2 regions of the Paraliobacillus sp. JSM ZJ581 genome follow, and region 2 is predicted to be linked to the other one. Evidence: predicted binding sites of a transcription regulator. Region 2 holds the regulator's gene; the other holds the start of a gene.
What was found. Region 2 encodes LexA, which represses DNA repair genes until DNA is damaged. Its sites were predicted from a motif close to CGAACATATGTTCG; they were not measured.
Positions count from the first base shown of each region.

Region 1 (3,443 bases), on a different contig from region 2:
TCTTTCCATTATACCAAAAAAATGTATATAAAAAACATTACATTTTATTGTTTTTATCATCATGCTTGTAGGTAAATAGCCCAAAGATTATGCGAATAGTAGTTGACTTCCTGTGAATAATCATGCTATTTTTACTATCGTAACTATAGAAAATTTGATGCTAATCTATTAAAGGAGCTTCATGCCGATGTAAAAGATCCCTTATAACAATTGAATGAAATGAAACTTTTACAAAGAAAGGGATTTATCTAATGACTATTTTAGAAGAAGTAAATAAAAGAAAAACGTTTGCAATTATTTCGCACCCGGATGCTGGTAAGACGACATTAACAGAAAAACTTTTGTTGTCTGGAAATCTTATTCGATCAGCAGGAACGGTTAAAGGAAAGAAATCAGGGAAATTCGCTACATCAGATTGGATGGAAATTGAGAAACAACGGGGTATATCTGTTACATCTAGTGTAATGAACTTTCCGTATAAAGATTATAAAGTTAATATTTTAGATACACCGGGTCACGAAGATTTTAGTGAAGATACGTATCGTACGTTAACCGCTGTAGATAGTGTTGTCATGATTATCGATGCTACTAAAGGTATTGAAGCTCAGACAATTAAACTGTTTAAAGTATGTAAAATGCGAGGGATTCCTATTTTCACTTTCATTAATAAAATGGATCGTGAAGGACGTGAACCATTAGCCTTATTGGAGCAAATTGAAGAAGTATTGGATATCGAGACATATCCAATGAATTGGCCAGTAGGTATGGGAAAACGTTTCTTAGGTATTTTTGATCGATTCCATAAACAATTCGTTAGGTTTAACGGTAATGAAGAGGAAACATATATCCCTTACGATCAATTAGAAGATGAAGCACATGCATCGCTTGTGCAAAATCCAACTTTTCAAGAAACAGAAGAAGAACTCGAATTATTAGATGAAGCAGGAGATGCCTTTTCTTTAGAGACAGTATTGCAAGGAGATCAAACACCAGTGTTCTTTGGAAGTGCATTGGCTCCATTCGGTGTGCAGACGTTTTTTGACACGTTTATTGAAATGGCACCGAGTCCAAATCCGAGAAAGTCCACGGAAGGTTTAGTTCAACCAGACAAAGAAACATTTTCAGGTTTTATTTTTAAAATACAAGCCAACATGAACCCAGCACATCGTGATCGTGTAGCGTTCTTGCGTGTCTGTTCCGGAAAATTCGAACGTGGAATGAGTGTTACTTTGGAGCGGACAGGGAAAACAATTAAGCTTTCACAAACCCAGCAATTTGTTGCATCATCAAGAGATACGATTGAGGAAGCCTACCCTGGTGATATCGTCGGTATTTATGATCCGAATGTATACCGTATTGGTGATACGTTAATTCAAGGAAAAGATATGTTTGCTTATGAAGAACTTCCGCAGTTTCCACCTGAGTTATTTAAAAGAGTGACTGCGAAGAATGTGATGAAATCAAAACAGTTCAAAAAAGGGTTAGAACAGTTAGTACAAGAAGGTGCAATTCAACTGTTTACAACTTATCCGATGGAAAGCTATATCATCGGGGCAGTCGGAGAATTACAGTATCAAGTATTTGAACATCGCATGAAAAATGAGTACAATGTTGATGTTGTTCTTGAATCTATGGGTGAACGAATCCCTAGATGGTTAGAAGAAGAAAAGGTTGATACGACTTTGTTTGATGAGCGAAATTTACTTGTGAAGGATCGAGAAGGGTCATCCTTAGTGTTATTTAAAAATGATTTTGCGCTTCGCTGGTTCCAAGATAAGCATAAAGAGATTAAATTGATAGATTTATTAGAAGTAAACAAATACGATCAAACATATTAAATAATGAAGTAATTTATAAGGTTTGGGAATGATAATTCAGGTTCTACGTTAAACGACGTTGGTGAGTCAGAATAGTCAACTGAATTATTATTCGTTCACGTCCTAAAGCAGTCAAGCTGCTTTAGGACGTGTTTTGTTTTTTATTCGTTTACTTGTTGTTTGTTCTATTGGTTTGTATTTAAAGTGTATGTGAATAAAAAAACACAAACAACGAATATTTGTTCGCTTTTTGTTTGATTTGTAGTATAATGTGGTAAACTAGATTAGGTGAAAGAAGAACGGAGGATCGATCATGGCTGAAACCTTTGACTTAGTTTCTAAATATAGTCCTCAAGGGGACCAACCACAAGCAATCAAAGAGTTAGTGAACGGAATTACATCAGGCAGACGCGCACAGACATTGCTAGGGGCTACTGGTACAGGTAAGACATTCACCATGTCCAATGTAATTAAAGAAGTGAATAAGCCAACATTAGTAATTGCCCATAACAAAACCTTAGCAGGGCAATTATATAGTGAATTTAAAGAGTTTTTCCCAAATAATGCTGTAGAGTATTTTGTTAGTTATTATGACTATTATCAACCAGAAGCTTATGTTCCCTCTACAGATACATTTATTGAAAAGGATGCAAGTATAAATGATGAAATAGATAAATTACGACACTCAGCAACCTCATCTTTGTTTGAAAGAAATGATGTGCTTATTGTTGCTAGTGTGTCATGTATATACGGTTTAGGATCACCAGAAGAATATCGGAATCAAGTATTATCTGTTCGTGTCGGAATGGAAAAAGATCGAGATGCATTATTGCGTGAGTTAGTGAGCATTCAATATGCTCGAAATGACATCGATTTTCAACGCGGTACATTCCGTGTTCGAGGCGATTCTGTAGAAATTATCCCAGCATCAAGAGAGGAACATTGTGTACGAGTGGAATTCTTTGGAGATGAAATTGATCGGATTCGTGAAGTAGACGCTTTAACAGGTGAAATTATAGGTGAGCGTGAGCATATTGCTATTTTCCCTGCTTCACACTTTGTTACTGGAGAAGAAAAATTAAAGATCGCCATGAAAAATATTGAAAAAGAATTAGAAGAACAGCTGAACTATTTTCGTGAAAATAATAAATTATTAGAAGCACAACGAATTGAACAACGAACACGTTATGATCTAGAAATGATGGGAGAAATGGGTTTTTGTTCAGGAATTGAGAACTATTCTAGACATTTGACATTAAGAGAGCCTGGATCAACACCTTATACGCTTATCGATTATTTTCCTGATGACTTCATGATCGTTATAGATGAATCACACGTAACACTCCCGCAAGTACGTGGGATGTTTAATGGAGATAAAGCCCGTAAGCAAGTATTAGTAGATCACGGTTTTCGTTTACCTTCTGCACTTGATAACCGTCCACTTACATTTGAAGAGTTTGAACAAAAAGCGAATCAATTTGTTTTTGTATCAGCGACACCAGGACCTTATGAATTAGAGCATACACCACAAATGACTGAGCAAATTATTAGACCAACTGGCTTGCTTGATCCGAAAGTAGAAGTTCGTCCAATTGATGGTCAAATTGATGATCTCATTGGTCAAAT
Region 1 covers NZ_JBISEP010000017.1:40,379-43,821, reverse strand. The annotation lists gene ACH6CY_RS10355 (peptide chain release factor 3) at 252-1,838, shown strand; gene uvrB (excinuclease ABC subunit UvrB) at 2,131-3,443, shown strand, end outside.
Region 1: the regulator LexA is predicted to act here: its motif matches at 2,050-2,063, upstream of uvrB (excinuclease ABC subunit UvrB).

Region 2 (3,443 bases):
AATTTTTTAAATCATCAATGGTAACTTTATATCCTGATAAGTGAAGTAAAGAATATAATAACATTGAACCGTGTCCTGCTGATAAAACAAAGCGATCACGGTTGAACCAGCTTGAGTTTTTAGGATTATGATCCATGAAGTCAGTCCACAATGTATATGCCATTGGGGCAGCCCCCATTGGAAGTCCCGGATGTCCGGAATTTGCGTGCTCAATTGCATCTATTGCAAGGGTTCTTACTGTGTTAATTGAAAGCTGTTCGATTTGTTTCGCCATCTTTGTTACTCCTTTCAATATTTAAAAATTATGTACATATATTTATCCTATAATGAAAAAAGATATTTCACAAGCTTTCGAGACACCAAATTATAATTCATCCTCTTTTTGTAGATCTTTAACTTTTTTTGGTGTGACATCTTCTCCATTAGGATCAACAATTTTCATTCCTTTAAATTGATTTTTAAAGGATTTTCTTACGTTTTTTAAATAGTCTTTCCTTAATTCTTGCTGCTCTTGTTTTTCTTTATCAGTTAGACCATATTTCTTTGATTTGTTTGCTAATTCATTTATTCGATTGATTTTTTCTTTAGATAACACGTTGGTTCACCTTCTTTATTAGAAAATTCAAAAATTAAAAAAGACAAGGTAATCATACTTGAACCTTGTCTTTTTATTCTATATGAAATGTACCTTCTTTTTCAAGTGTTACATATTCTTGATATCTGCGATGTACAGTAGCTTTAGAAACATTATACCCTAGCCCTCGAAGAGTCGATGCGATTTCAGCAAATGTTAATTTATTTTCCTTTAGCTTTATAACTTCTTCTATTGGGAACTCTATTCGTTCACGTCCTGGCGCTTGATGTTTATGGGCGAGATTTTTTTCAGGTTGGTACCCGTTCTCCATAGCTCGCTTTATACCACGTTTAATCTTTATATTGTGAATCTTCCTTTGATATTCTTCTACGATCCCTACAATTTGTAAGACCATGCTATCTGCTTCAGATAATTGTAATTCTCCTTGATTAGACAAGGCATAAATTTTAATACCTAATTTAGAAAACTGATGAAACAATGCTATTTTAGTATTTCCTCTACCAAGCCTTGTTTCATCCTGAATTAGTATACAGTCAATTTCGCCAGATCCACACCTTTCTAGTAAGGTTAATATTCCTTGACGTTCAATCTCATATCCACTTTGTTTTTCTTCAATTATATCAATAACATCTATATTTTTATCTTGCGCAAGTCGTATTAATTCCTGTTTTTGTCTAGATAATGAAGACGCTTGTTCTTCCTTTTCTGTACTTACTCTACAATAAATTATTGCTCGCATACTCATACCTACAATCTATTAAACTATTAACTTGTTACTAATCCTACATACATAAATACTAACGTAAAAATAAATAAAATGAAATAGAATGCATCTGCTTTTGATATTTTAGTAAACATATTAAATGCCTCCTGTTTTTATAATTTAAGAACCTTTGTTCGCATCTACATATCATTATATACGAACAAAAGTTCTTGTCAACCATTTTACTCGAACTTACGTTTGTCTTTTTTATCCTTGCATGCTATACTATTACTAGTAAAAAATATGTACGGAGGTGATCGTTTATGATAAAAATATCAAAACGGCAACAAGCAATTCTTGATTTCATCAAAAAAGAAGTTTTAGATAAAGGTTACCCACCTTCTGTTAGAGAAATTGGTGAAGCAGTTGGCTTAGCTTCTAGTTCAACCGTACATGGGCACCTATCTCGATTAGAAAAAAAAGGCTACATAAGAAGAGATCCAACCAAACCTAGAGCCATCGAAGTGCTTAACTTAGAAGATGATCAATTAGGTATCTTAAAAAAAGAAGCGACTTTTGCACCAGTCATTGGAAAGGTTACAGCTGGTTTACCTATTACAGCGATTGAAAATATCGAGGAATATGTACCACTACCTCTATCACTGACTCATGGCGATGCTACGGATCAATCTATTTTTGTCTTAGTTATTGAGGGAGAAAGTATGATCGAAGCAGGCATACTAGATGGTGACATGGTAATTGTAAAACAGCAACAAACAGCTCAAAATGGCGAAATTGTTGTTGCAATGACAGATGAGGAAGAAGCAACAGTAAAACGATTCTTTAAAGAAAATAATTATATTCGTCTACAACCTGAAAATGCGACAATGGAACCTTTAATTTATCAAAATGTATCTATATTAGGTAAAGTTATTGGTCTATATCGTGACATCCATTAAACAAGCGCTTTACTCCTTTGAGTAAAGCGCTTGTTTTTAAAGCATCAATGAAAAAGTTAAAACCTTTCTTTTGTAATTGTTTCACTCTAGCATTTATATTTTCTTTAGATTAAAATGAGCCTATTACTATATATGGTTGATTTTGTTATTTGTTATATATATCGAGACTATCGTAATTATATTTTACTTAAGAGATACATGCTTTTTTCTATGATACCAGACCACATTAGCACCCCTCCTTTATTTAATATAACCACTCCCTTAAAATTGTGGTTATTTCTTTTTTGAGAATTCATAGAAAAAATAACAAAACTTTTAGATTGAGGTGAAAAAATGAAAGCTAAAACCTACAAGATAATAATTGGATTGTTTAGTCTGATATTATTAGCAAGTTGTGGAAGTGAAGACAAGATGAATTTTTATGAACAAACAAGTGATACAGAATTAAAAGAGGAATTAAATGCTATTAAAATCGGATCAACTGAATTGGAAGTAAAAGAAGCTTTTGGAGAACCAAATTCTACTGAGGAAACAAAGAATAGTATGTATTTGAAATATGGATCTCAAGAATACAAATATGCGCAATTTCAGATTGTAAACGGTATTGTTAAACGCTATTTTTTCTCTGATAAACAATATAATAAAAATAAGAAAGTAGGAATCGGCAGCTCTAAACAAACTATAATTACTGAATATGGTGAAAATTATTATATACGGGATGATTCAAGTGATAAAGTTTTAGGTTATTTTGATAAAGATAAAGGGATAAATATCGAATTTGCATTTGAAGACTCAAAAGTTATTGGTATTGAAGTATCAAAGGTTAATAAATAAGACTCTCTTAAGTTGTTACTTGCATTAATTATTTAATAACCTTAAAGCTAACTGGGAGCACAACTAAGTGCTCCTTTTTATATCATCCAAATAATTCTCCAAATGTAACCGGTCCTGCTTTACCATCTACGCCAATGCCAACATCATTCCGGAAGTATTTTACATTCCATTCTGTATCGTTACCCAAAATACCATCTATTGCAAGGCAATAACCTTCACAACGCAACAACGCTTGTAAAATCCAAGTGAGATTACCTTTACTACTACACTAGCTGCTTTTGTTTTAGAACCCCAATAACCATCAACTTTTAGACCCGCATTAAATTGTTTGTTTAATTCTGTTTGATAAGCC
Region 2 covers NZ_JBISEP010000001.1:147,318-150,760, forward strand. The annotation lists gene tkt (transketolase) at 1-274, opposite strand, end outside; gene ACH6CY_RS00830 (DUF896 domain-containing protein) at 365-595, opposite strand; gene ACH6CY_RS00835 (YneB family resolvase-like protein) at 669-1,334, opposite strand; gene lexA (transcriptional repressor LexA) at 1,622-2,257, shown strand; gene ACH6CY_RS00845 (hypothetical protein) at 2,591-3,091, shown strand; gene ACH6CY_RS00850 (peptidoglycan-binding domain-containing protein) at 3,174-3,320, opposite strand.